DNA from 2 places in the Thermoanaerobacterium aotearoense genome. Region 1 is predicted to be linked to the other one. Evidence: riboswitches for the same ligand, from Rfam matches in the RefSeq annotation. Region 1 holds a riboswitch; the other holds the start of a gene.
The links. Region 1 has a riboswitch for thiamine pyrophosphate ahead of thiT (energy-coupled thiamine transporter ThiT). Riboswitches for the same ligand answer to the same signal wherever they lie in the genome.

Region 1 (15,291 bases):
GGACTTAAAGGCAGGGAACTTAAAGAAAGTGTTGACATGGCGTTGGAATTCGTAGGTCTACAAGACAAAGCAAATTGGCTGGCAAATAAATTTTCGGGAGGAATGAAAAGGCGACTTAATATAGCATGTGCGATAGCGCATAAGCCGAAGATAATAATATTGGACGAACCTACAGTCGGCATAGATCCTCAATCAAGAAATCATATTTTAGAATCTGTGAAAAAGCTAAATGAGATGGGAAGCACTGTAATATACACAAGCCATTACATGGAGGAAGTTGAAGCCGTATGCACGAAAATCTCCATAATTGATCATGGAAAGATAATTGCCGAGGGCACTAAAGAAGAACTTAAATCAATCATTACAGATGCGAATACGGTGATGATAACTGTCACTTCAGTGGCGAATATAGATGAAAACAAACTTAAAGCTATTAACGGAGTAAAAAGCATTGATATAGATGAAAATACGGTAAAAATCGTAAGCTATAGGGATGTTAGCAACCTTGACAAGATAATTCACTACTTTACGTCTGATGGCATAGCTATCAAAAACATTGAGACACAGACGCCTGATTTAGAAACGGTGTTTCTGACGCTTACAGGTAGAAAATTAAGAGATTAAGGTGGATTGATCATGAGAGTATTAAAAATCGCATCGAGAGAAATAAAGGAAAATTTTAGAAGTAAGAAAGCTATGGTATTCATGGTTTTATTTCCTATAGTCCTTATGACCATATTAGGTTTTGCTTTTTCAAATACATTTAATAGCGATCACAAGATAAGCAATATCAGCGTAGAATACACAGATAACGGAAGCAAAGAGCTATCGAAAGGATTTAATAATTTTGTGGATAGCTGTGAGAAGTTGGGGATAAGGTTTCATGAGGTGAAAGAAATAGCCAGTGGCATAAACGATGTTAGAAATGTAAAGTATAATTGTGCGGGTTACATTGTCCTAAGAGGAAATAATATAGTATTTTACAAAAACGACAGAGACTTTGTTGATACAAACATTGTTGAGACGATTCTCAAAACTTTTGTTGATAGATTTAATGTTGTTGCTGTCTTAGCAAAGGAAAATCCACAATCATTATCAAAAATAAATGTAAGTGACAATTACGACTTTACGGAAATAGTGTCGTTAAATAGTGAAAGACAGCCGTCTTCTTACGATTACTATTCAATCACCATGTTGACGTTAATCATACTTTATGGCTCTATAAGCGGCATTTACTCTATAAACAGTGAGAGAGTGAGAAATACAGGCAATAGAATGCTTACAACCCTTGCTAAAAAGCATGAGATATTATTGGGAAAAATTTTAGGTTCATCGCTATCAGTTTTTTTGCAGTCAATTTTAGTTTTTCTGTACAGCAGGTTTATACTTAAAGCTTATTGGGGAAATGATATATACACAATCACGTTGATAATAATAAGTGAGATTATATTTTCTATAAGTCTCGGAATCTGCCTCGGGTTTTTATTTAAAAACAGCGGCGTTGCATCAGGTATTGTCAATGCAATAATTCCTTTTATAGCATTTTTGGGTGGTTCTTATTTTTCGGTAGATGCTGCGGAAGCCTTATTTAAAAATCTGTCCAACATATCACCAATAAAATGGACGAATTCAGCCATATTAAATGTGGCTTTTGCCAATAATTACAATGACGTATTAGCAGCGATAGTCATTAATTTGGCATGTGCTTTTGTTTTCGTGTTTTTAGCCGCTTATTTGTTTAGAAAGGAGGCTTTCTAATCGTGAGAAACGTTTTTCTTCTCGTAAAGAATACTTTAAAATTGTTTTTCAGGAGAAAAGGGAATTTGATTTATATACTGTTGTCGGTTTTAATACCTTTTGTAGTTTTGACGGTGAATCTGTCCGGTACTTCAAAATTAACGATTGGAGTCATAAACAACGACACAGGCATATTATCAAAAGACTTAGTAAACTCATTTAAAGATTCTCAAAAGTTCAGAGTTGTCAATATTGATAAAAGCAATTTGGATAAATACGTTACAAAAGGAAATATCGATTTTGCGATTATATTTCCGAAAGATTTCAGCAAAAATGTAATTGAAGATAAACCTTTAAAAGTTCAAATCGTGTCTATCAAAGGCAAAGAAGTCGCCTTAGCCGTAAAAAATTATGTTGATGAGTACATCAGCAATTTAAAATACCTGTCGATTTCTTCTAATGGCGATAGCAGCACTTTTTATAAAATGTACCAAGAATACGAAAAAAATGCATTGATAAAATTAGGAGAATACACAGTTAAAGACAAAAGCGTGATCAACGACATAATGACACGCAGCGTAGGTATGTTTATAATGTTTTTGATGATGGGAACGAGCAGGATAGCAGAGCTTATGCTGCAGGAAAAACGAGATAAAACTTACTCCAGGATATGCGCTGCACCCGTCAAATCTATAGTATATGCATCAAGCAACTTCATAGTGAATATGATAGTGACTTTGTTTCAGATAGGGCTTATCATGCTGCTTTTGGCTGTGTTTATGAAGCTTCCTTTTGACAAATCTTTTTTAGAAATATTTGTAATTCTTGTTGCGTTTGGGATATCTGCTATAGGGCTTAGTATGCTTATCGTAGCATTTAGCGATTCTACTGCTCAATCTGGAGGATTATCGACATTGATAATAACTCCAAGCTGTATGTTGGGAGGCGCTTTTTGGCCTATTGAAGTCATGCCGAAGATTTTCCAAAAGGTTTCATATTTTATGCCGCAAAGATGGGCTATTGACGCCATAACAAAAATAGAAGGTGCCACGTCCAGTAGTGATGTATTGCTGAATATTTTTATATTGCTGGCATTCGCTTTAACTTTTATACTGATTGCATCGTATAAAATGAAGATGTCTAATAAAATGGCAGATTTTGTGTAATTTAAGGCTTTAAGCCTTATTTTTTTATAGTGCAAATACAATCATTTTGGGATAAAATATAATTAGTCTATCAAGGAGATATTTTTATGGAAATGTGGATTATTGCGACAAAATTAATCATTATTTTATACATTATTGTAAAATACATATACACAGATGTGGCTACATATCCGGCAGAGTTTGTTGCTTTCATTCTTCTATACATTTGTATCAATATGGCGTATTATTTAACAAATGGAAAGATGATAAAAAAGCTTATGCTGTTTCTATCCATTGGCTTATTGATGTTTTCGTATAATTATGTCAGCGGCTTTTTTGTGTTTTTATTTCCACTTAATATTTATGAGATATTTTCGGGATTGACTACGTATTTGTTTAGCCTTGTCGCTTCGCTCTCAGTTATGATATTTATTAAAAGTGAATTGATGCCAGAATATATTATTACATTGTTGATGTCGTACCTTATATTATTTCTCAGCAAAATGTCATACGACAAGTTAGAAAGCTTAAAAAAGAGAAACGATGAATTGAGGTGGAAAGTACAGGATTTATACATAAGAATAGATAAAAATGAAGAGTATGAAAGGCAGCTTAAATACACTACACAGTTAGAAGAAAGAAATAAGCTGTCACAGAGAATTCACGATGATATTGGGCATACAATATCAGGAAGTTTGATGCAGTTGGAAGCTTCGAAGCTTCTAATGGATAGAAACAAAGATGATGCGAAAAAGATGATCCAAAGCACCATAGACACATTGCGAAATGGACTTGAAAGCATAAGAATTGCATTAAGGGAGATAAAACCACCACCGGAACAGATGGGGCTTAACAGATTGAAGCTTGTTTTGGATGATTTTGCATTAAAGACTCATATTTCTGCAAATTTAAAATACACTGGTATTATTGATAAGATTACATATTCACAGTGGAATATCATAATGGAAAATGTAAAGGAATTGTTGACAAACGCCATGAAATATTCAAAAGCCACTAAAGTTTCTTTAACCATTGACGTGCTTAATAAATTTATTAAAGTGGAAATGAAAGATAATGGCGTTGGCACTGATGTTGTAAGAAAAGGACTTGGACTTAAAGGCATCGAGGAGAGATGCGAAAGCGTTGGAGGAAAAGTCATTATAGATGGTTCAAATGGATTTTCGGTGATATTTTTGCTTCCATTGGAGGGATGTTGAATGCCGATTAAGATAATTATTGCCGACGATGACTCTCTTATTAGAGAAAGTCTTAAGATCATATTGGAAATGGATAAAGACTTTGAAGTAGTGTCTTGCGTTGACGATGGATTAAAAGCTTTAAACTACTGCTTAAATCACAAAGTAGATGTTGCATTGATAGACGTTAGAATGCCTATAATGAACGGTGTGCAGGCATCTTACGAAATATGCAGTCGTACAAAGACGAAGGTTTTGATACTCACTACATTTGACGACGATGAATACATAGTAGATGCCATAAGAAGCGGCGCAAAAGGATATCTTTTGAAGAATAATTCTCCCGAAAACATAAAGAATGCCATAAAAATGGTCTACGAAGGCAATTCGGTCATACAGGATGTAGTTCTTGACAAGATTAAAGAAGGGATTCGCAAGCGTGACGGTTCAAAAATCGACATGTCGATGTTCACGAAAAGAGAGATAGAAATAATGGATCTTATATCGAAAGGACTTTCTAACAAAGAAATTGCTGATAAACTTTTTATTTCAGAAGGAACCGTGAAAAACTATATATCGTCTATACTTGATAAGACATCCCTTCAGCATAGGACGCAGATAGCCATTTATTACTTAAATGGAAAAGAAAAAAATCAGTTTAAATGACATCGAAGTTGTGGTATACTACAATATGCTTTTAAAACTTAATTTTGGAGGTGATATGTGTGGACAATATGTTCATACCGGAGATAGTGTCTCCTTTGAGGCAGAAGATGGTCAGAGTTCCAGAAGTCATACAAAATGTTTCGGGTATAAAAATACATGGAAAAGTGATAAAGTCCATACTTTTTACTACAGACATAGCTATAATAAGAAACACAAATGCAAATGCCATATTAGCAGTTTATCCTTTTACACCGCAGCCTGTCATCACACATGCTATAATTATGGCGTCAGACATTCCTGTGTTTAGCGGTGTTGGCGGTGGACTTACACAAGGCAAGAGGGTAGTCAATTTAGCACTTGATGCAGAATTCCAAGGTGCTATGGGTGTCGTCGTCAATGCACCTACCGCAAATGATATAATCAAAAAAATAAGAGCTACGATCGATATACCGATAATAGTCACCATCGTCTCAGAAAATGAAGACATAAAAGGCCGCGTAGATGCAGGGGCAACGATTTTAAATATTTCAGGCGCAAAAAAAACGCCGCAGATTGTGAAAAGAGTGAGAGACATTTGCCCCAATATACCGATAATTGCCACAGGAGGGCCTACAGATGAGACAATAATGGAGACGATAGAAGCTGGTGCAAATGCTATTTCGTACACACCTCCAACAAATGCGGAGATATTTTCTCACGTAATGGATAAATACAGAGAGGAAAGGCAGTAAAAATAGTAAAATATATAGATAAATCCATATTGATAAATAATTAATAATGATATATAATCAATTATTATTAATAAGCGGAGGCGTTATAATGTTTAATAGACTTAAGAGGGCTTTAATAGGTAGACCACTGACAAATAAGGCTATTAAAAATGAGAAATACGGCGTAATATGGGGACTTCCTATACTGTCCAGCGATGCGATTTCTTCTGTGGCTTATGCCGGCGAGGAAATCTTATTAGTTTTGCTGCCTGCAATAGGCTTTATGGCGTATAAAAACCTACTTTATATTTCTGCTGCCATTATCAGTCTATTATTGATATTAACTTTTTCTTATATACAGACGATAGAAAATTATCCAAATGGAGGAGGCGCCTACATAGTCGCATCTGACAACTTAGGGAAAATAGCAGGAGTAGTAGCTGGTGCTGCACTGTCTGTCGACTATATTTTAACAGTGGCAGTTAGTGTGTCATCAGGTGTTGATCAGATAACATCTGCATTTTTATTTTTGAGGCCTTACTCAATACTTATATGTATCGCGATTGTCTTGATTTTAATGATAGGTAATTTGAGAGGTATACGTGAATCATCCAGAATTTTTGGTGTTCCTACGTATGCTTTTGTTTTTGGCATAGTTGCGATGCTTATTGCGGGTATTGTAAAGATAAAAGGAGGATATGTGCCTCCTACCACACCTTTAAAAGCTGTTGAACCAGTTACACTGTTCTTGCTTTTAAGAGCTTTTTCAAATGGATGTTCTGCTTTGACAGGTGTTGAAGCTGTAAGCAATGCGGTGCCGAATTTTAAAGAACCATCAGTGAAAAAAGCCATAACCGTCTTGATTTTGCTATCTTCTATTGTCTTAATTTCATTTGGCGGCATATCTGTCCTTATAAGCATGTATCACATTACTGCAGGTGACAAAGCCGTAATCATACAATTAGCAAACGAAATATTTGGCAGAGGCTTCATGTTCTACTACATTACAGCAACAACATTTATAATATTGGTAATGGCATCTAATACTGCTTATTCAGGATTTCCTCTTTTACTTGCAATAATGGCAAAAGAAGGACACATGCCGAGGCAGCTTAACAAAAGAGGTGACAGGTTAAGCTATTCAAACGGCATAATATTGCTTTCAGTTTTGGCTACTGTTCTTATTGTGGCATTCAGAGCCAATGTCACTTCCTTAATAGGACTTTATGCAATTGGCGTATTCATATCATTTACTTTATCGCAGACAGGCATGGCAAAGAGATGGATAACGACGAGAAGCAAAAATTGGGTTATAAAGGCAATTATAAATGGTACAGGTGCTATTGTTACGGCATTAGTTGTCGTAATTGTCGGGATAACTAAGTTTAGAGAAGGCGCTTGGATTGTGATAATAGTTATACCCGTTTTGGTATTTATGATGCTTAAAATAAATAAGCATTACAGAGCTGTGGCTGTACAGCTTAGAGTAAGCCCTGAAGACCTTCAGTGCATAAAGATCTCAGAAAATCATTATCGCAATAGGGTAATAGTGCCAATAGAGAGCATCAATAAGGCCAGTATCAGAGCATTAAGATATGCCAGGACGATCTCAGAGCATGTCATTGCCTTTAACGTGTCAATAGATGAAGAAAGCGGTGAAAAGATAAAAAAGAGGTATGCCATGCTAAATACAGACATACCGCTCATTGTCAAATATTCGCCATTTAGGAGAATTGTTGAACCGCTTCTTAAATTTATAGAGTCTGAGGAGTACAATTACAAAAAAGGAGACATGATAACAGTAATATTGCCGCAGTTTGTAGTCAGGAAAAGGTGGCACAACATTCTTCACAATAAGACGAGGGTTTATATAGAAAAGGAACTTTTAAAGCATAAGCACATTGTGGTTGCGACCATGCCACTGCAACTTCACGATGACGATGATATTGAAGATAAATGCAAAAAAGAGCAATAAGATTATTGCTCTTTTAATATTGCACTTATGGCGTGAAGGACTTTGTCAATATGGTCTTTTTTGATGTAATAATGTGTTACAAATCTTACAGTGTAGTCGTTGCCGCCGTTTACCTTAATCCCATAATCTAAAAGTTTTGAGGATAATTGTGCTCCTGTAAGACCTGTTGCAGATATGTCAGACATGACGATATTTGTCTGCACTGTTGACATGTCTACGTTTATGCCTTTTATGTTGTTTAAGCCTTCTGCTAAAAGCCTTGCATTTTCGTGGTCTTCAGCTAATCTTTTCGTCATTTTTTCAAGTGCAACAATTCCTGCTGCAGCTAAAATTCCTGCTTGCCTTAAACCGCCTCCTAACATTTTGCGGTACTTTCTGGCCTTTTTGATGAACTCTTTGCTGCCTGCCACAATAGATCCTACAGGTGCGCAAAGTCCTTTTGACAAACAAAACATTACGCTGTCAGCGTATCTTGATATTTCTTTTACGTCAACATTTAGGTATGTGGCTGCATTAAAAATCCTTGCCCCGTCTAAATGAACAGGTATATTGTGTGCTTTTGCGATTTCATAGATCTCTTTCATATTGCTTAAAGGTATTACTGTACCACCTGCCCTATTGTGAGTATTTTCCAGGCATATAAGACTTGTCTTTGGAAAATGGATATCATCTGTTCTAATGGAGCTCAAAACATCTTTAGGATCCATGATGCCGTTTATTCCACGTATAGTTTTAGCTTGAACTCCTGATAAGTACCCTATACCGCCTACTTCGTACGTAATTATATGGCATTTTTCTTCCAGTATTATTTCATCTCCATGATGGGTATGTGTCATGACAGATACCTGGTTACCTTGTGTTCCGCTTGTCACAAACATTGCATCTTCTTTTCCCATAATATCTGCAGCCATTTCTTCAAGTTCTTTGACTGTAGGGTCTTCGCCATAAACGTCATCGCCTACTAAAGCTTTATACATTGCATCTCTCATTTCTTGAGTTGGCAGCGTGACTGTGTCGCTTCTTAAATCTATGTATTCCATGAAATATTACCTCCAAATCTATTAGACTAATTTAAGATTAACATTGTTGAAAAACTAAAGCAATAGGCGGAGTTTTGCGGATTTTGTTATTTAAAGCAATGGTGCTATAATCAAATAAGAAATTTAAAATTTGAGATACGGAGGGGTTGTATGCAGTACAGAAAGTTTGGCAATACAGGTGTTAAAGTTTCAGCACTTGGATTTGGCGCAATGAGATTGCCTACAATAGGCGGAGACAACAGCAAGATTGATGAAGAAGAAGCCATAAAAATGATAAGATATGCCATTGATAATGGCGTTAACTATGTTGACACTGCATATCCATATCACAGTGGGCAAAGCGAAATCGTGGTAGGCAAAGCTTTGAAAGACGGATACAGGGAAAAGACGTATTTAGCCACGAAACTTCCGTCATGGCTCATTAATGAAAAGGAAGACATGGATAAATATTTAAATGAACAACTGAAAAAGCTGGATGTTGACTACATAGATTTCTACCTTCTCCATGCATTGGATAAAGACAGGTGGGAAAAGTACAAAAGACTTGATGTGTTCAACTGGATGGAAAAAGTTAAAAGAGAAGGCAAAGTCAAATTCATAGGTTTTTCTTTCCATGATGAGTACGATGTATTTAAAAACATAATCGATGATTATGATAAATGGGATTTTTGCCAGATACAGTACAACTACATGGATATAGAAAACCAAGCAGGCTTAAAAGGGCTTAAATATGCAGCATCAAAAGGTTTAGCTGTAATTGTCATGGAGCCTATAAGAGGAGGAAAGTTGGCTGGCGATCCGCCACAAGCTATAAAAGAGCTTTGGAACAGTGCAAGTGTAAAAAAGGACACCTGCAGAATGGGCTTTGCAATGGGTTTGGAACCATCCAGAGGTATCGCTTGTATTAAGTGGAATGAGCACGATGGAGCAAGTGAAACAAAATATAGAAAGTGCTTCAAGATCAAAAGCGAATGGCTTAACTGATGATGAGGTAAAACTTGTGGATAAGGTAAGAGAAACTTATAATAAGCTTTCGCCTGTAGGATGCACTGCCTGCAATTATTGTATGCCGTGTCCAAACGGTGTGAATATACCGAAGAATTTTGCCATATACAATGAAGCCCACATGTACAATAACTACAATGAAGCACTTAGAAATTATAATAGCTTAAATGAAGGAAAAGCAAGTTCTTGCATAGAGTGCGGAGAGTGCGAGACTAAGTGCCCTCAGCACTTGACGATAATTGAATATTTAAAGGATGTAAGAAGATATTTTAAAGAAGCAGTTTAAAAATAAGCCATATTGATGAAACCTAAGTTTCACCAATATGGCTTTACTTTTAGTAGTCAACGTATCCCTTTTTCTTGGCTTCTAAAAATAGCAAAAAGTTTATGAAGTAGAATATCACACCTGACGCCACGATAAATATGCTATTTAAATTAAATACTATTATGAGTATTCCAAAGATCACAAGATATATGGAATTAATTATGGAAAACTTAAGCTGCAACTTCAAGAATTCATCTGATTTTAAAAGCCTTATTTTTGCTTTTCTCGTATAGTAAGTAACTTTATCTTTATTTAATATGGAATACATCAAATAAATGACACCGGCAATTACTAATACAATACCTAGCCAATTCATCTTATTACACCCTTTCTTGATTTTATTTTAAAATTTGTTGAATAAAAAAGCAACTTATAATATTTTTTATAATACTTGCTTTGACGGTTTACTTGTGAAATAATAAATAGTGAATATCTTATTTAGAAGGGAGTGTCAAGGATGGTTCAAAGCGGATTTATGCTATTTCTGCAGTACTTTGTAGCATTAGCAACACCGATTGTTTCAGTTATCTTTTTGGTATTTTACATAGTTTATACAATGAAAAAGATGAAAAAGATTGATTCAATAGAAAAAAGCTTAGCAAAAATAGCAGCTTCAGGCAAGTCAGGATCAAGTGAGTCTTCTTACGAATCTAATGAAGATTTTGAAGTTGAAGATGAAGTCGAAGAAGAAGTTATCGTTAAATAGCAAAATGTATCAGGATGTGGTAATGTGCTGCGGGATGACTTAGATACACCCATTGGAACGCTAAGAATATATTCAAGCGAAGATGGCATAACGAGGATAGATTTTCCCAATGAAGAACATTTACAATGTTTAATGGGTACAAATTCGCTTATTGCAGATTGCAAAGAACAGCTTAGATTGTACTTTGAAGGTCGCTTGAAAGAATTTAATGTAAAGTTAGACTTACAAGGGACAGACTTTCAAAAATCTGTTTGGCGAGAGCTTATGAAGATACCGTATGGTTTTTACGCTACATACGGTGAGATTGCAAGGAGAATAGGAAAGCCAAATGCATCAAGGGCTGTAGGAAATGCCCTTAATAAAAATCCGATCCCGATTATCATACCGTGTCATAGGGTCATCGGCTCGGATATGACGCTAAAGGGCTTTGCAGGAGGACTTAATGTAAAATCATTGTTGCTTCAACATGAAGGTATTGCATTTAAAAAGTAATTTCATTATAATATAGTATAAATTAATCAAAAGACTATGTCCGCTGGGGGTGCTTTTAGCTGAGATGGCAGATGCCAAACCCCTAGAACCTGATTAGGTTAATGCCTACGAAGGGAATGCGGCAAAAGACCGCATCAGTGTGCGGTTTTTTTGTTTTAAGCGGTACATAGCCTCAAAAGGAGGTTATTTTCATGTCCTACATTGTAAGCATTTTTTCAGATTTCACAAAGATAAAGCCTGCCACACTTTCCATCATCATCGCGATTTTATTTGCTGTGTTTTTGTTTTACATCCTGAGAAATAGCGTGAAATTTAACGCAAAGATGCTTGTGTATGGAGGATTAGCAATAGCTATATCATTTGTCTTGTCGTATATAAGGTTTTACCATTGGCCTCAAGGTGGCTCTATAACGCCAGCCAGCATGCTTCCGCTGTTTGTCTTTGCATATTATTATGGAGCAGGTCCAGGCATAGCGGTGGGAATGGCTTATGGAATGCTTCAGCTAATACAAGATCCTTATGTTGTGCATTGGATACAGCTTCTCTTGGATTATCCATTAGCATTTGGAGCCTTAGGGCTTGCGGGGTTTTTCAAGAAAAACTTAAGCATTGGCGTTTTGGTTGGCGGGTTTGGCAGGTTTTTTTCACATTTTCTATCAGGTGTCTTCTTCTTTGCCAGCTATGCACCAAAAGGGATGAATCCTGTCGTCTACTCGCTTCTTGTAAATGGAATATTGGTGGGTGTGGAGGTTTTGATCTGCTTTGTGGTTTCTATTATTCCACAAGTTAGAAATGCAATTGAGATGATAAAGAAAAAAGCTTTAGCGTAAAATTTATTAAAGCCCTCTTTTTGACTAAGAGGGTTTTTATAAATTTTATACAATAAATTGATTTTGATGGTATAATATTAGATAGCAAATAAAAATAAACTATATTGGTGGATAGATTTTAACGCATTTTTAATACAAATTTAATTTAAATTTAATGTTTAAATGCGATAATCAATATAGTGATTGTGAGGGTCTTTCTGATGGATAAAATAAAGATTTTAATACTTTATGAAGATATAGGAACTGGACACAAAAGGACAGCGACGGCTTTAAAAAAAGCCTTTGAAAAAATGGATGGAGTTGAAGCTTTTGTTGAAAATCCACTTGGAGAGAAGTTTCCAAGCTTGTCTTATCTGACGACGAGGATTTACCTAAAGACGCTGAAATTGACGCCTGAACTGTGGGGTTATCTCTATGAGATGGAAAGGGACAAGATAGAAAGGCGCATAAATAAGCTGGTAGGCATATCCGTTTATACATTTATAAAAGATTACGTATTAAACTTAAAGCCTAATGCTGTAATATGCACCCATCCGTTTTCTTGCTCTATTCTGTCTCATATAAAGAGAGATCTAAATATTCCAATATTCGCTATATTGACTGATTATGATGTCCATGCGTATTGGATACATCACCAGATAGACGGGTATTTTGTCGGTTCTCAAGAGATGAAAAGTCAGATGAATTTGATGGGTGTTTCTGATGACAAGATAAATGTGACTGGCATACCTATTGATGAAGAATTTTACGTCAAAAAAGATAAAAATGAGATAAGACGAAAATTGGGTTTTGAGGTAGATAGGCCATTGGTGATGGTGATGGGCGGTGGGCTTGGACTCGGAAACATAAAAAAAGCCGTCAATGTTATACAGAGGCATAAAGATTTGCAGATTGCTGTAATATGTGGCTTAAATAAGAATTTAAAGGCTAAAATAGAGGAGATATCAGACGATAATGTATTTGTGTATGGTCATGTAGACAACGTGCATGAATTTATGGAGGCTGCTGACGTCTTAGTGACTAAAAGCGGCGGCCTTACTGTCACTGAAGCCATAATCAAGAGATTGCCTATGATAATTTTTGATCCTATACCGGGACAAGAAGAGAGAAATCTCGAATTTTTGCTTAAAAAGAGGATTGCCTTGAGAATTAAAGACATAGAGAAATTAGATAAAAAGATATTAGATCTCTTGTCTGACAAGAAAAAGATAGATGAGATGAAAGAGCGCATGGAGGAAATCGGCATATACAATTCAGCAGACAAGGTGTGCAACGTAGTTATAAATCATATAAAAAATGATGCTTTAAAGGTGTAAGGAGGTTTCATTTGTGTCGGGAGTGAAGAGATTGATCATTGCGGAGGACAGAAATGTATTTTTTCTTTTGAATGAAAGGATAAAATGCAAAACTCTTGATAAGATCATGCCTAAAATAACCCATATAGGAGGACCGTATTTTACGATTTTGTCTTGCTTGCTATTAATTTTGTTTGGGAAAAATAGCGTTAAGATTTCGGCTATTCAAGCTCTTACTACTTTGACAAGTAGTCATTTGGTTGTGCAAGTTTTAAAGAGAATATGCACGAGGCCAAGGCCATACATGGTATTGCCTGAAGCCAATACATTCAAGTACTTGTTGAGGGATTATTCCTTCCCATCAGGTCATGCTACGGCTATATTTTCGTTGGCTGTTTCTTTTTCATTTTTCTTTCCTGATTTGACTATTGTCTTAGTAAGTTTGGCTATTTTAGTAAGCCTTTCGAGAATCTACATGGGACTGCATTATCCTTCAGATGTCATAATAGGCTCTACCGTTGGTATCCTATTTTCATATATAACGCACATGTATGGCTTGATGCTGCCTATTCTTTAAAAAGATACTTGTATTGAAGAGTTATAGCTAACAATGTGAAGATGTACGTTATGACTGAGAAAAAGTAATTCCATCTGTTGTAAATGAGAAGCCTGTTTATGTGAAATACTGCTTCAATGGCAGTCAGAAATAGTATCCATGCAGCCATATATATGGTGTAGCGCAATTTCCCTTTTGGCAAGTATTGTATAAAAATCATGCCATAAGGTGGGCCTATAAATGTCTCCATCAGAAATGACAGAATGCCATTTGGAATAGGTGCATCAATGTAATAATAGTATTTCAAAGTAAAGTCAAATATCACATCCAAAGAGAAGCCTATCACAGATGAAAGCAGATAAGCAGGTATCAGCACTTTTAACTTTTTTCTATCTATCAAAAAAAGCGATATACTCACTGTAAAAATTGAAAAAATTATGTACCACATAGCATCACCTTAAGTTATTTTGTCCTCTATGGGAAAAATTATTTTGGCTTTTAAAGATGATTGACTAGAAAATTTTGTAATGATAAAATGGTTAGTAGAGGATAATAATTTTCGGGAGGTGTTGTTATGTTAAATGATATTGAGAAAAAATATTTGACTGACTTAGAAGTGGTGAAACTTGCTATAGATATAGAAGAAAGAGGATACGAATTTTATACAAAGGCTTCGGAGAAATTCTCCGGCGATGAGAAATTGAGAAAGTTTTTTGATGACATGGCACAAGAAGAAATTATACATAAGTCCAGATTTGAAGAACTTTATAATAAGCTTTTAAACGAGAAAAAAGGCGATGATAGCCTGTACTTTGATATGGAGGCATCTATTTATTTAACGTTGCTTTACAATACATCTGTATTTCCATCGAAAGATGCTGTTGACGAAGTTTTGCAAGGGATAAATAAATTTGAAGAAGCTGTAGAATTGGCAATAAGAGCGGAAAAAGATTCTATAATATTTTACGATGAAATAGTCAAAGATGCTAAATTTGACTCTACGAAAAAAGTTGCAATCACATTATTAAATGAAGAGATAAAGCACTTCATAGATCTAAGCAATATGATAAAAACGATATAGAGACTTAAAAAATTTGATGTAAATAAAAGTATATGAGGTGTTGTTATGCTAACTGCAATTGTAGGATGTATTTTGATTTTAAGTTTTATAATAATCTTTGTAAAATTGACACATGTTGTGGGTTCGGGGATATTTAACTATATACGCAAAATATTCAGGTGATATTTCTTATTCAATTCTATCAATAAAAAATGCACCCTTGATATTAGACCTTTTGTCTAAATCGTGGGTGTATTTTTTATTGTTAAGTTTTATTTTTGTTAAGTTTTATTTAATCCATGGTCTGATCAGAGTTTTTTATACACAAAAAATGTTTAAACCATTCAATTACCACTTGTTTGGCTAAGTAATAGTTAAGTTTAGCAATGCGTAAATTATCTCTTTTACATATAGTTAGATGCTTATAATTCTATTTTTCATAAAAATTTTAACCATAATAATTACTTACTTGGCATAAAAGATTGTTGGAACCATTCTTTCACCAAGTGGATTTATTGGATTATTTATTACTTTTCCTTTATAATAGAGTGTT
Region 2 (15,291 bases), 1.3 Mb from region 1:
TAATGAATGATATAAAAGATACGAGCACAAATGAAATAGTTTTTGATCTTACAAAAGTTGGAGATAGTAATCAAAAAGTTCTTGAAGTGCCAGTAAGTATTTTGGTTTTAGCATATGAAAACAATAAGAACATAGTAGTAAACTCTGGTGAAATGAAATTTGAATTAGCAAGACAATCTATAAAATTAGATGGGTTAAGCGATTCTGTAAAATTTCATATAACTAATAATGAAAATAGTAATAATGGTGAACTTATGCCTATTACAAATTCATACATCATAAAAATAACTTCAGGTGACAAAGATGTAGAGATGACGTTACCAATTATTTTGTCATTAAATGTAAATAGAGCAAAAGATATAAGAAAAATAGGAATTTACAGCTATGATGAATCGAATGGTCAGTGGAAATATTTAGGTGGAAGTGTAGATAAAAGTACGAAGACAATAACATATGATGCGATATCATCGTCGGTTTATGCAGTATTTGAATTAGAAAAGAACTTTAAAGATGTTAATAGTGATTTTTGGGCTGAAGATGTAATAAGCGTACTTGCAGCAAAGCACATTGTAAGTGGAGAAAACAGCAATAATTTTGCACCTAATGACAAGATTACAAGAGCTGAATTTGCATCAATGGCTGTAAGAGCATTAGGAATTTCTGAAACATCGTATAAAGGAGAATTTAACGATGTAAAAGGTGACTCATGGTATGCGGGTGCTATACAAGCTGCATATGGTGCAGGCATTATAAGTGGTGATGGTAAACAAATAAGACCTGATGACCCATTGACAAGAGAGGAAATGGCTGCTATTGCAATGAGAATATATGAGAAATTAACTCAGTATAGTGACATAAATGGAAATACTTCTTTCACTGATGATAATGAGATAAGTATTTGGGCAAAAAATGCAGTTTTAAAAGCCATGAAGCTTCAAATTATCGAAGGAGAGCCGGGCAACAAATTTAAACCTAAAAATGAAGCTACAAGAGCGGAAGCAGCAGCGGTTATATATAGTGTTTTGGATAAAGTAGGTAATATATAAGTATGCTAATATTTAATAAATTTATATTAATTGTGAGTTATATGTTATATGTAGATGCATAATAGCATCTTTTTTTTGCCAAGGAAAATAGATAAAGCAAATATTTCTGATTTTAGTAAATGCATATTTGGATAAAAATATAAAGAAACTATAGATGAGAAAATTAGAATTGTCTCGGTACCTAATTCAGTATCAGTACAAATAAATGCAATGTAGAGCATTCTCATTTTTAAAAGCTTTCTCAGGCCAGCACAATACTACTACAGCATTATCTATGCCATTTAAGGCTCCTTCATAACGATATACCCAGTACCTAGAAGTGTTCACTGTAACAAGGTGAACTTCGTCCTTTTCGATATATTGGGCAAAATCTTTTATCTGAATTCTGATGCCTTGTGGATAGATAATTCTGTTAGTTTTTAGTGCTCCTATGAGATGGTATCCTCTTTCAAAATGTGCTTCTATTACTTTTTTGTTTATGTACCATGAATCACATAGTCCATATGCTAGCCCTTTAGGTATTGGAAGCATAGATACCATTTCACATATTCTTTCGATTTTGCTTTTGCCACCTTTTTCATAGCGTTCAATGTAGTAAGGCAATACTACTTTGCCGCAGGATAGCATCATGGTAAGAAGTTGATGTCCCCAAACTTGTTTCCCTTTTAGATGTGATTGATGGAATCCTGTTGCCTGGATAGAATGCTTAGCCTGTGACGAAGGCTTCGTCTTTTCAGCAATAGTATCATCAAAAATCACAAATATCGGCTTGTTGCTAATTTGGGATAATTCAAATATAATACGAATAACTTCTCGCCTTATAGCTTTCCATGCATATTCTATATTCCAAACACCTTGGCTTAAAAATTTGCCAAAGGTAGTTCTATGGCAATTAGCAAAGCTTAAATTAACTACATCAGTAACAGTATCACTATAACCCTTTTGAGTGGCAGCAATTATAAATTCTAAAATATGGCGAATAACAGGCTTAGAGAAATATAATGCAAAATTTATTTTCATTAAGTACTAGATTATTGATGAAATTTCTGTTATTCTTTTATTATGAGACATTTGCTCCACTCCTATGATTAATATTGTTTTGGTACAGCAATATATTAATACCATAGAAACGAGCATTTGTCTCTATTTTTTATTAAATTTTTTCATGTAAGTTTATTATGGTAATTTATGTTAGTGATTTTTCTCATCTATAGTTAGTATATTTATTATGCTATAATATAGTAATATAAGAATTATTTACAATACTCTTGTTATTAGGAGATGATAAAATTGGCATTTACAGAAATATCAATCAGAAAAGCATTTACATTTCTTGAGCCGGGACCTGTTATACTTGTTACGACAAGGGAAGGTGACAAAAATAATATAATGACTATATCATGGCACATGGTTACGGATTTTATCCCGCACATTGCAATATCAACAGGAGCGTGGAATCATTCATTTACAACGATGATGAAGACGAAGGAATGTGTGATAGCAATTCCTGGTGATGATATGATTGAGAAAGTCGTAAGAATTGGTACGGTATCAGGTACGGAAGTTGATAAGTTTAAGGAATTTGGACTGACACCATTGCCTGCAAAAAGTGTAAAGGCACCTCTTATAGAAGAATGTATTGCATGTATAGAGTGTAAAGTCGAGGATTATATTGAAAAACATGGGATTGTTGTACTGGAAGGGATTTGCCTGTGGGTAGATCAAGACAAAAAAGGGAAATATACATTTCATGCCAATGGCGATGGTACTTTTACAGTAGATAGTGATAAGGTGCTAAATTACAGAAGTATGATGGAAAAATGGATTCCTGAGGGTGTGTGAGAGAGTAATAATCGGACTTAATAGACGGGGGGATTTTTTTGAGGCTTATAAAAAGGTTTGCGTCGTATTACAAGCCGCATATATGGCTATTTATACTTGACATGACCTGTGCATTTTTCATATCAGCGTCGGATCTCGTCTTTCCAATGGTGACGAGAAATGTAATAAACAATGTTATACCAAATAAAGAATTTAACCTTATATACAGATTTGCAATACTATTAGCAATTATGTACTTTGGAAGGATGATACTTGAATACATAGTTGGATACTACGGACATGTTTTAGGTGTAAACATAGAGTACGATATGAGAAAGGATGCTTTTGCACATCTTCAGAAACTGTCTATGAATTACTATGACAATACAAAGACAGGCTATATAATGTCAAGGGTTGTCAATGACTTAAATGAGATAGCAGAAGTAGCACATCATGGTCCAGAGGATCTTTTTTTGTCTATCATAAGGATAATAGGTACATTCATACTTTTGCTTACAATTGATGTGAGACTGACATTGGTTGTATTCACCATAATACCTTTTATGTTTATATACATGTATATTTACAACAATAAGTTTGAAGTTATATGGAAGAATGTCCGTGAGACGCAGGCACAGATGAATGCTACATTGGAAGAAAGCATTACAGGAATAAGGGTCGTCAAATCATTTGTAAGGGAAAAATTTGAAAAGCTTAAATTTGACAATAAAAGCTCTATGTACAAAAGCGCCAGGTCAAAAGCAGTTAAGCATATTGGCATATTTGATTCCAGTGTAAATTTTCTTTCTAATATATCAGTTGTGATTACTCTTGCAGCAGGTGGTTATTTCATATCAAAAGGACTTATAAATACAGGTGATTTGGTGGCATATATCATATACATAAGCCAGTTTTTGCAGCCTTTGACTGTGCTTTTAAGATTCGTAGAGCAATATCAACAGGGAATGGCTGGATTTAGGCGGTTTGTGGAGCTTATGGATACAGAGCCAGAGATAGCTGACAAAAAAGGTGCGATAGAGTTAAAAGATGTGAAAGGCAATATTGAGTTTGACAATGTCACATTTAGCTACGACAACAAAAAAGAAGTTTTATCTGGAATAAACCTTAAGATAAAACACGGGGAGACGGTTGCGATAGTAGGGCCGTCAGGTGCAGGTAAGACCACACTTCTAAGCCTTATACCGAGGTTTTATGAGATAGATGCTGGCTCCATAAAAATTGACGGTATAGATATAAGGGATGTGAAGCTTTCATCATTGAGAGAAAATATAGGCATTGTCCAGCAGGATGTATTTTTGTTTTCGGGCACAATAAAAGAAAACATCTCATACGGTAAATTAGATGCTAGTGACGAAGAAATAATAAATGCGGCCAAAGCTGCAAATGCTCACGACTTCATAATGGAGCTAAAAGATGGCTATGATACGTATATTGGAGAAAGAGGCGTTAAATTATCTGGTGGGCAAAAGCAGAGAATATCTATTGCAAGGATGTTTTTAAAAAATCCTCCGATACTTATACTTGATGAAGCAACATCGTCACTTGATAACAAAAGTGAATCGATTATCCAGCAGTCTATTGATAATCTATCGAAAAACAGGACTACCCTCATAATCGCTCACAGGTTAGGAACTATAAGAAATGCTAAACGGATAATCGTACTTACTGAAAATGGAATAGAAGAAGAGGGCACGCATGAAGAGCTTATGAATCGAAAAGGTGTATATTATAATCTGTACAACTACCAGCAGGAAAATTTGACAATAGTTTAAGGAGGTTGTCAAATCATCATTATATGATTTCATTTTGTCATATATAGGTATGCGCTTAATAACGCATATCTATATATATTTTCGATTTTCTTTAAGTCCCTTGCTTAATAAATAAATTATATATTGATTTAAGCTGGTGCCCTCTTCGTCTGCAGCTTTCACTAATATAAGGTCTTTTATATGGTATAGTTATAGTCAAGTTTTCAAAATGATATGTATAATGGCTAGAGCCTTTTGAAGGTTGGGTTCGAACAAAGCCAACATCTAATAAAATTTTATCAATTTCTTCAAAACGCACTGTTTTAGGATTGTTTTTAATTTTCTCGATTAACTTTTCTTTTTTGGACATAAGCTATCATCTCCAAACTTCTACGATATTATATATGACATTATATATAATGTCAATAGAACAAAGTTATTGTACAATTACCAGCAGGAAAATTTGGTGATAGAGTGAAATATCCTGTACAAGTCAGATAATTTGTGTTAAAATAAAGTAAAAGTAAATATTTTTGTCTGGGGAGCTGGGGTGATAGCCCGGCTGAGAGTTAGCAGCTATTTCTGCTATGACCCATAAACCTGATCTGGATAATGCCGGTGTAGGGAGTACATTGGACTTTAAGTGTGCTTATCCAGCACACTTTTTTCATTTTTATTTCCTTAAGGCAGACAAAAAGGAGGAATTGATGTGAAGAAGTTACTTACAATTGCAGGCTCAGACAGCATTGGCGGTGCTGGCATAGAGGCAGATTTAAAGACGTTTTGTGCCCTTGGAGTATACGGCATGTGCGTCATTACGGCAGTGACGGCACAGAATACTGTAGGTGTTTTTGATGTGAGGGAGATGGATGCAGATATCATAAAGAAGCAGATTGATTGCGTATTTGATGATACAGAGGTGGATGCCGTAAAGATCGGCATGGTATCAAGCCAAGAGATCATTGACGCCATTGCATCATCTCTTAAAAGATGGAATCCGAAGAATGTCGTATTAGACCCTGTAATGATATCGAAAAGTGGGTATTACCTTCTTAAGAAGGATGCCATAGACGCTTTAAAGACAAAACTTTTGCCTATGGCAGATATAATAACGCCAAATATACCAGAAGCATGTGAACTCACCGGAATGAATATTGAGGGAATTGAAGACATGAAGGAGGCTGCAAAGAAAATCATCGACATGGGTGTAAAAGCTGTCGTTGTAAAAGGCGGTCATTCTGTAGAAAATGCTACTGATGTATTTTACGATGGAAATGAATTTTTAATCCTGCCACAGGAGAGGATCGATACTAAAAACATACATGGGACAGGATGCACGTACTCTTCTGCTATTGCTGCATACCTAGGCAAAGGATTAAATTTAAAAGATGCAGTTAAGAGTGCAAAAAGCTACATAACAGAAGCTATTAAAAATTCTCTTGAGGTAGGGAAAGGTGTAGGACCTGTTGGACATTTAGTAGATCTTTACAGGAAAGCAGGCATAGACTATGAAGATTAAAAACTCGACGTTATTTTTGATATGGGCAGGTGCGGCAATATCCATTGCTGAGGTTTATACAGGTTCATTGTTTGCACCATTAGGCTTTACAAAAGGGCTTTTAACTATCTTTCTAGGTCACATAATCGGTACGTTGTTTTTTGCGCTGGGAGGACTTATGTCCTATAAGGTTAAAGAGCCTGCAATAGAATCAACTAAGGTCGTTCTAGGAGACAGAGGCATGATCTTTATAGGATTTTTAAACGTGCTTCAGTTGATTGGTTGGACGGCTGTTATGATATTACAATCTGCAAAGGCTTTCAATGGTGCTATTGGCATGTCTACTTCTTTAGGGATTTTTATTGTAGGTGTATCTGTTTTGATATGGACTTTATTCTTTGACAGCGAAGCTTACTGGATAAACAATATTGCTGTTGTACTTCTGTTTATCTTGACTATTTTCGTAGTTGTATTTTTAAAAGGCGGGAAAATAGCGGAAGTAACGGGAGACATGAGCTTCAGCGGTGCAGTGGAGCTTGCTGTTGCTATGCCTGTATCATGGCTTCCACTGGTAGGGGATTACACTATGAACAGTAAAGATGGAAAGTCAAGCTTTATATATACATTTGCAGGTTACTTCATAGCAAGCTGTTTCATGTATTTTATAGGTTTATATGTTGCGCTAAAAACAGGCGGCAAAGATATAATTTCATACTTTGCATCAATAAAAACAGGTGTTGTACCGCTGCTTATAATACTTTTGTCGACGGTTACTACGACTTTTATGGATGTTTATTCTGCTGCTGTTTCCACATTGTCCATTGTCAAAGCAAGATTAAGCAGAAAAAATTTACTTGTAATATATTCAATAGTAGGTTTGATTGCAGCATATCTATTTCCAATGGACAACTACCAAAACTTCTTGTATGCCATAGGAAGCGTGTTTATCCCGGCGTATACTGTGGTATTTGAGGATTTCTTCTTGATGAATAGTAAAAGCAATAGGCTTCTTAATGTACCTGCAACTATTTCATTTATCGTTGGAGCTTTAACGTATAATTACCTTACATACTACGGCACAAACCTTTCAAAGTGGTTTATAACGCCAACGATAGGAACGATAATTTTGACTGCTGTAATATATCCAGTAATTAAGTCTTTAAATAAGAGAGAGGAGAAAATTTATGATTGAAGAAGCAATAAAAGTTTTAGAAAAATTAAAAAGAGAAGTACCGCTTGTTCACGCAATAACAAATTACGTCGTAATAAACGACAATGCCAATGCGCTACTTAGTATCGGGGCATCTCCTGCAATGGTGATGTCACCAGACGAAGCGTATAATTTTACAGCAATTTCAAATGCTTTGTATGTAAATATAGGCACTATAAATAATGAGACTAAAGAGACAATAATCAATTCTGTAATATCAGCAAAAGACCACAAAAAACCAGTTGTCCTAGATCCTGTAGGCTGTGCTGCCATAAAAAGCAGAGTTGACTTTGTAAATATGCTTTTGAAAATAGGAGAAATAAGCATTATTAAGGGAAACGGCGGAGAAATAAAGGCTCTATCAGGTGAAAGCGCAAATGTCAAAGGTGTAGACTCCCTTGATGACAGCGGAAATGTTGATTCTTGTGTAAAACTTGCAAAACATACAAAGACGGTTGTTGTATCGACAGGAAAAGAAGATTATATAAGCGACGGCAGGAGAGTGGTAAAAGTAAATAACGGTGCAAATCTATTTACAAAAATAACAGGGGCAGGATGTACTTTAGGTGCAATAATGGCCGCTACTTCAGCTTGCAGCGATGACAAAGTGATATCATCATTAGCAGCACTTCTTATTATGAATATATCTGGTGAGTTGGCGGAAAAAGAGTGCAATGCCCCCGGATCATTTAGGACAAAATTTATAGATTATCTATACATTCTAGACTCTGACATGATAAGGAAATACGCTGATATTGAAGTATTGGAGGCGTAAGCATGAAAGATTTTGACATATCTCTTTATTTGGTTACTGACAGAAAGCTTTTGAAGGCTGGTAGAGATTTTTACGATGCTGTAGAAGAGGCACTAAAAAACGGCGTTACTATGCTGCAGCTTAGGGAAAAGGATGTTTCATCGAAGGAATTTTATGAGATTGCTAAGAGATTAAAAGATATTGCAGCAAAATACAGCATTCCGTTTATAATTAATGACAGAATCGATATAGCTCTGTCTGTTGATGCAGACGGCGTTCATCTAGGTCAAGAAGATCTGCCATGCAGCATTGCAAGAAAGATCTTGGGAGATGATAAGATAATCGGCATATCTGCTGGATGCGTAGATGAGGCGGTAAAAGCAGAAAAAGACGGTGCTGATTATATAGGGGCAGGTGCTGTATTCTATACAGGCACAAAGAAAGACATAGGCGAAGCAATAGGGCTTTTGAATTTAGAGAAAATTAAAAAGGCAGTGAATATACCTGTTGTCGCCATCGGAGGTATAAAATACAGCAATGCACAAGATGTGATGAAGACAGGCGTTGATGGAATATCAGTTGTATCAGAGATCATGGCATCAGATGATATAGGTTTTGCCACAAGGCGATTAAAAGATGCTATATCAAAGTAGGTATGAAAAGCACATTCTTGTAAATAGGATGTGCTTTTTAAATTTTGCCAGCATCTTTTTTTATCATAAACCTGCAAAGGTAGATCATGATAAGAGAGCACATGACCATTATAACAGAAAGGCTTAAAGCGTAATTTAAGTCACTTTGCATTGCAGTGTATATGGCTAGCGGCATTGTTCTCGTCTTTCCCTCTAGATTGCCGGCAAAGATTATAGTTGCTCCGAATTCGCCAATAGCTCTTGCCCATGTGCTTATAAGTCCAGTTATGAGAAATCTCTTTGTTATCGGGATGTATATGGCTGTCATCAGCTTAAAATCGCTGACACCAATTAGTTGTGATTCTTCCCATATTGTTCTATCGACAGCCATAAATGAAGAATAAGCTGCTTTGATGTAGTATGTGGATGATATGAAAATCTGTGCTAATATTACGGCTATCACTGTAAATGATATTTGTATGCCTATTGAACTCAAAAATTTTCCTATGATGCCTTCTCTACCAAATGCCATCAAAAGGGCAATTCCTGCAACTGCAGGTGGTAAAATTGCAGGTATGTCGACAAGGTATTCGGTAAATGTAGATATCTTTCCTTTCTTAAATGCAATATAGTATGCAAGAGGTGTTCCAAATAAAAATGTGATGACGACGGTCACACTAGATGATATGATACTAAGGAGTAGTGCATTGATTGCAGGACAAGATGTGATTTCAGTTACTATTATATTTAAAGGAGTTCTAATTATCAGCGAAATAAAAGGTATTAATAAGAAAAAAATCAAAATTGATATGGTTAAATAAATATACGTCATTTGAAACACCTCTTTAATGATTATCATTTCATTATAAATCCGTAATCCTTTAGTATTTTCTTTCCATCTCCATTTAATAAAAAATCTAGAAATTTCGACGATAAAGTCTTGTATTTAGTATTTTTAACGATAGCAGCAGGATATGTTGCAATGACATTGTATTTATCAGGTATGTTAATAACTTTTATTTTGCCAGAAAATGGCTTTGCATCAGTAATATAAACAATGCCAGCGTCTGCTTCACCCATTGCAACCTTTTGTGCAACATCTGTGACAGTTACTTCTTTTGTAACGACATTTTTCAGTGTTGCTTCCTTGAACCCTTTATAGTCAGCATCGATTTTTGACAGCATATCAAGCGCATATTTACCGGCTGGGACAGATTCATCTGCAAGAGCTAATTTCACTCCGGAATTTTTTATATCCATAAAGCTATTTATACTGCTATCTTTATATGCAATGACAATAAGCTTGTTATATAATAATGTTTTAGGTTTCTCTACAAGTTTTTCGGTGTAAAGTGGCGTCATGTTTCTTTCATCAGCAGAAATAAATATGTCAGCGTATGCTCCTTGCTCTATTTGTGCCCTCAATGTTTGGCTTCCAGCAGAATTTAAGATTATTTTGACATCTGGATTTAATTTTTCAAACTGCTTGATAACTGTATCCATAGAATCTTTTAAGCTTGCAGCAACAAAAACTGTCAAGGATTTATTGCCGCTTTCACTGGCGTTTATATCGCATCCTGTTACCATTAAAATGATTAGAAAGATAGACATAAGGAGCCAAATTATCTTTTGGTCTTTCATTGTTTATCACCCTCAAAATTTATCAAATAATCTTTCAGCACATCTTCTATAATGCCGGGATTTACGCATGCTTTGATTCCTCTTTCTTTGAGCCTCATTATGGCTGCATTTCCTATCATGCATACGAAGACTGCCTCGCAATCTTTGATTTTGTCTATTACAATATTCATTCTGTCGTAAAAATCATCACCACCACATGCATTAATACATTCTCTGACTTCACGGACAAAATAATTTCCATCATCATATAAATCAACGATGATAAATCTTTTTGCGTGTCCAAAATGTTCGTTAACCATCTTACCATCTCTTGATGCGATAGCAATTCTATGCATCATATATCATCACCTAAAAGTCCTGCAGCATCAGCTCTGCACTGCCTGCAGTGGTACATCTGACTTATAATTTTTGAATTTTGAAGCCTTACTTTTTCAAGTTCATTGCACTTGGGAGCTTTTAAATGTGAAAATTCAGCTTGTGGAATAAGAGGCATTATATTCATGATGGCAACACCAAGTTCCTTTATTTTTTTTGCTATATCATCTATGTGCTTATCGTTTATACCAGGTATTAAGACAGTATTGACCTTTACAAGTAAGCCGTTGTCACAAGCAGCTTCTATGCCTTCTAGCTGTTTTTCTATAAGTAATTTTGCTGCATTTATTCCTTTGTACGTATTATCTTTATAGATTGCATAATCGTATATTTCTTTACCTATGTTAGGATCTATAGCATTTATTGTCACTGTTATTGTGCTTACACCACAGTTTATTAAAAGAGGTAGCTTATCGCTTAAAAGCAATCCATTTGTGCTTAAGCATTTGATCATATCTTTAAATTCTAAGGAAATCAATTTAAAAGTTAAGAATGTCTCATCGTTGTAAAGTGGGTCACCGGGGCCTGCTATTCCTATGACAGAAATGCGAGGCTCTTTTTTTAACATCTTTTTAGCATATAATATTGCTTCATACGGATCCATAATTTTAGTTGTTACGCCGGGTCTGTTTTCATTTACGCACCCTGTCTTTCTGTCGCAGTATTTGCACTTTATATTGCACTTAGGTGCTACAGGCAAATGCACCCTGCCGTGATATAAAGTCGCATCAGGATTAAAACATGGGTGTCCAAAACCTACCGTATTAAATTCTTTATTCATTTTATCCTCTCCTTATAAAAAATTTTGGAGCCTTTAATCGACTGATTAAAGGCTCCAGTGCCTAAAAAAGTCTTTAACCGAATGGCTAAAGACTTCCTCGTCTTTTATTTTTTTGTTTATGAAAATTATTGAAAATATAATAGCATAGTATGTTTTTAATGTCAATACTTTATTTTTGTAAAGTATTAAAATTTTTTGCTTGACATTTAATAAAAATACTGATATCATTTTAACAACAATAAATTTTTGCTAGACTTTCCTAATACATAATTTTATTTGACATATCTATTTTGCTTTATTCCAAAAGACAGCCATTTTTAAGTTCATGACTAAAATAAAAATGAATATTAAATTTATAATATTGTAATAAGCAAAGGCGCTTTTCTAAAATGAAAAGCGCTTTTTGTTTTGGCAATGGAGCCATGTATATATATTTTCACTGTATATATACATGGCGTTATTTTGTTAGGGGGTGATGATTTTGGTGTTATTGTAAATTTGATCTAGATACTAATAAAAAATATAAAGATATTGAAAAATTTAAGGAGGTTTTTAACGATGAGACAAGTAGCTATTTATGGTAAAGGTGGTATTGGAAAATCAACAACGACTCAAAATACTGTTGCAGCATTGTCAGAAATGGGTAAAAAAGTCATGGTAGTTGGATGCGACCCAAAGGCAGATTCAACAAGGCTTTTGCTTCATGGATTAAATCAAAAAACAGTTCTTGACACTATAAGGGATGAAGGTGAAGATATAGAACTTGACGATATTATGCGTTCTGGCTATGGCAATACAAAATGCGTCGAATCAGGCGGCCCTGAGCCAGGTGTTGGATGTGCAGGTCGTGGTATCATCACATCGATAAATATGCTGGAAAACTTAGGAGCTTATGATGATGATCTTGATTATGTCTTTTATGACGTCCTTGGTGATGTCGTCTGTGGTGGTTTTGCAATGCCTATTCGTGAAGGCAAAGCAAAAGAAATATATATAGTTGCCAGTGGTGAAATGATGGCGATGTACGCAGCAAACAACATCTGCAAAGGAATTCGAAAGTATGCAAATCAAGGAGGCGTAAGGTTAGGCGGTATTATTTGCAATTCAAGAAAAGTTGACAACGAAGAAGAATTACTAAAGGCATTTTGCAAAAAATTAGGGACGCAGCTTGTATACTTTGTTCCAAGGGACAATATCGTTCAGAGGGCTGAGATAAATAAAAAGACTGTTATTGATTATGATCCACAGGCACCACAGGCAGATGTGTATAGAGCCCTTGCAAAAAGAATTGATGAAAATGACATGTTTGTAGTACCAAATCCAATGCCAACAGATGAACTTGAAAAACTCCTCATAGAATATGGACTTATGGATTAGTTTGAAAGGGGGTCTATAAATGATCGAAAGAAATCATACGCAAGATTATATGATGGAGAGTCCAGTTGAAAAAAACAAGAAATTGATTGAAGACATTACAGATTCTTATCCTAAAAAGGTTAGTAAAGAGAGGAAAACGCACCTTGTAGTGATAGATCCAAGCGAGGAACAGCATATAATGGCAGACGTTGCAACAATTCCGGGGATTATGACAAACAGAGGATGTAGCTATGCAGGCGCAAAAGGTGTCGTTTTTGGACCTGTAAAAGACATTCTTCATTTGACACATGGACCAATTGGATGTGGATACTATACATGGAACACTAGAAGAAATCTTGCAGAGCCAGAAGAAGGCTATAACTATTTCATAAAAAATTGCTTTTCTACTAATATGCAGGAAAAAGACGTAGTCTTCGGTGGCGAGAAAAAACTTTATGGCGCTATAAAAGAAGCGTATGAGATATTTAAGCCGAAAGTTATAGGTATATATGCTACATGTCCTGTGGGACTTATTGGCGATGACATAAAAGCCGTTGCCAAAAGAGCCGAAGAAGAGCTTGGAATAAAAGTAATTACTGTAAGCTGTGAAGGTTATAAAGGTGTCAGCCAATCTGCCGGGCATCATCTTGCCAGCAATACTCTTATTATGGATATAGTTGGGACGGAGGAACTAGAAGACCCGACACCGTACGATATCAACATATTCGGCGAATACAATATTGGCGGCGATGTGTGGTTAGTGAAAGATCTGCTTCAAAAGATAGGATATCGTGTTGTAAGTGTATTTACAGGAGACTCAAAATACGATGACCTTGCAAAGGCTCACAGGGCAAAACTTTCAATATTGATGTGCCACAGATCTATAAACTATACAAACCGCATGATGGAAGAAAAATTTGGAGTTCCATGGCTTAAAGTAAATTATATAGGCATATCTTCCACAATAGAATCATTAAGGGAAATGGCTAAATTTTTCGACGATCCGATGATATACGAAAACACTGAAAAAGTTATTGAAGAAGAGCTTAAGAAGATAAAACCTAGACTTGACTATTATAAGGAAAGGCTTAAAGGCAAAAAAGCAATACTTTTTGTTGGCGGTTCTCGTGCACATCATTATCAAGACTTGCTGAAAGACATCGGCATGGAGACAATTGTTGCAGGATATGAGTTTGCTCATCGGGATGATTACGAAGGACGCAAAATAATACCTGAGATAAAAGAAGCACCTCATCATAAGATACTTGACACGTATCATTTTGAGAGAGTGACAGAACCAGCATATCCTCAAGAAAAAATAGAAGAAATGAAGAGTAAGATGCCTGATCACTTCATGAATTATGAAGGAATGATGGTTCATATGGAAGAAGGTTCCATCGTCATTGATGATTTCAATCATCATGAGACTGAAGAGCTTATAAAAGCTTTGAAGCCTGATATATTTTTATCAGGTATTAAAGACAGATATGTATTTCAAAAGATGGGGGTTCCTTCAAGACAGATACATTCATATGACTACAGTGGGCCTTACAGTTCATTTGAAGGTGCTGTAAATTTTGCAAGAGATATGGATATGGCTATAAACAATCCAATTTGGAAAGAGGTGACTCCACCTTGGAAAAAATAGCGAGAGGAGAATCAAAAATGGAATGTAATAATACTGAACGCAAATACCTTACGGTAAATCCTCTAAAGACGTGTCAGCCCCTTGGAGCAGTTTGGGCGTGCCTCGGTATACACCAATGCATGCCACACAGCCATGGTTCACAGGGTTGCACATCGTATTTAAGGATGCAGCTTACCCGTCATTTTAGGGAATTTATACCGACAACAACAAGCTCTTTTTCAGAAGCACAAGTTGTCTTTGGCGGTGTAGGAAATCTAAAGCAGGCGATACGAAACATATTAAGCATTTACAAACCAAAAGTAATCGGAATATCCACAACTTGTTCAGCGGAAACTATCGGCGACGATGTTCCTGGCACAATAAATGAAATGCGAGCAAGTGGCGATATACCAGAAGATGTCAAAGTATTTACAGCAAGTACACCAAGCTACGTAGGCTCACATGTAACAGGTTTTTCTAATATGGTTAAATCAGCTGTAGAGACTTTTGCCAAAAAAAGCTCACCAAATGGAAAAATAAACATCATTCCTGGATTGTTAAGCCCGGGTGATTTGCGGGAAATCAAAAGAATATTAAAAATAATGGGGATTGATGCAATCATTCTACCAGATATCTCTGATGTTTTAGATGCACCTATGACAGGCGAGATACACCTGTATCAGAAGGGAGGCACCACCATATCTGAAATAGAAGATATGGGAAATTCGATAGCTACTGTAGTTTTAGGAAGGGAAGCAGGAATCGCCCCTGCAGAATC

Region 2: linked by a shared signal. The riboswitch ahead of thiD (bifunctional hydroxymethylpyrimidine kinase/phosphomethylpyrimidine kinase) and the one ahead of thiT (energy-coupled thiamine transporter ThiT) in region 1 are both predicted to bind thiamine pyrophosphate.

Annotation. Positions count from the first base shown of each region.
Region 1 is NZ_CP047602.1:2,412,471-2,427,761, reverse strand. It holds gene GSH73_RS12155 (ABC transporter ATP-binding protein) at 1-624, shown strand, start outside; gene GSH73_RS12150 (ABC transporter permease) at 637-1,758, shown strand; gene GSH73_RS12145 (ABC transporter permease) at 1,761-2,903, shown strand; gene GSH73_RS12140 (sensor histidine kinase) at 2,990-4,099, shown strand; gene GSH73_RS12135 (response regulator transcription factor) at 4,100-4,744, shown strand; gene GSH73_RS12130 (beta/alpha barrel domain-containing protein) at 4,813-5,475, shown strand; gene GSH73_RS12125 (APC family permease) at 5,564-7,429, shown strand; gene ltaE (low-specificity L-threonine aldolase) at 7,432-8,469, opposite strand; gene GSH73_RS12115 (aldo/keto reductase) at 8,620-9,453, shown strand; gene GSH73_RS13905 (4Fe-4S dicluster domain-containing protein) at 9,335-9,760, shown strand; gene GSH73_RS12110 (hypothetical protein) at 9,810-10,115, opposite strand; gene GSH73_RS12105 (hypothetical protein) at 10,257-10,505, shown strand; gene GSH73_RS12100 (methylated-DNA--[protein]-cysteine S-methyltransferase) at 10,530-10,997, shown strand; TPP riboswitch at 11,033-11,131, shown strand; gene thiT (energy-coupled thiamine transporter ThiT) at 11,189-11,827, shown strand; gene GSH73_RS12090 (MGDG synthase family glycosyltransferase) at 12,028-13,143, shown strand; gene GSH73_RS12085 (phosphatase PAP2 family protein) at 13,157-13,699, shown strand; gene GSH73_RS12080 (CBO0543 family protein) at 13,689-14,126, opposite strand; gene GSH73_RS12075 (ferritin-like domain-containing protein) at 14,253-14,759, shown strand; gene GSH73_RS12070 (phosphodiester glycosidase family protein) at 15,204-15,291, opposite strand, start outside.
Region 2 is NZ_CP047602.1:1,016,676-1,031,966, forward strand. It holds gene GSH73_RS13575 (carbohydrate-binding domain-containing protein) at 1-1,046, shown strand, start outside; partial or broken gene GSH73_RS05010 (transposase family protein) at 1,199-2,066, opposite strand; gene GSH73_RS05015 (flavin reductase family protein) at 2,337-2,888, shown strand; gene GSH73_RS05020 (ABC transporter ATP-binding protein) at 2,927-4,660, shown strand; gene GSH73_RS05025 (hypothetical protein) at 4,752-5,009, opposite strand; TPP riboswitch at 5,168-5,284, shown strand; gene thiD (bifunctional hydroxymethylpyrimidine kinase/phosphomethylpyrimidine kinase) at 5,349-6,158, shown strand; gene cytX (putative hydroxymethylpyrimidine transporter CytX) at 6,148-7,329, shown strand; gene thiM (hydroxyethylthiazole kinase) at 7,322-8,122, shown strand; gene thiE (thiamine phosphate synthase) at 8,125-8,754, shown strand; gene GSH73_RS05050 (ABC transporter permease) at 8,792-9,565, opposite strand; gene modA (molybdate ABC transporter substrate-binding protein) at 9,589-10,374, opposite strand; gene GSH73_RS05060 (NifB/NifX family molybdenum-iron cluster-binding protein) at 10,371-10,712, opposite strand; gene GSH73_RS05065 (radical SAM protein) at 10,709-11,530, opposite strand; gene nifH (nitrogenase iron protein) at 12,089-12,907, shown strand; gene nifD (nitrogenase molybdenum-iron protein alpha chain) at 12,927-14,534, shown strand; gene GSH73_RS05080 (nitrogenase component 1) at 14,552-15,291, shown strand, end outside.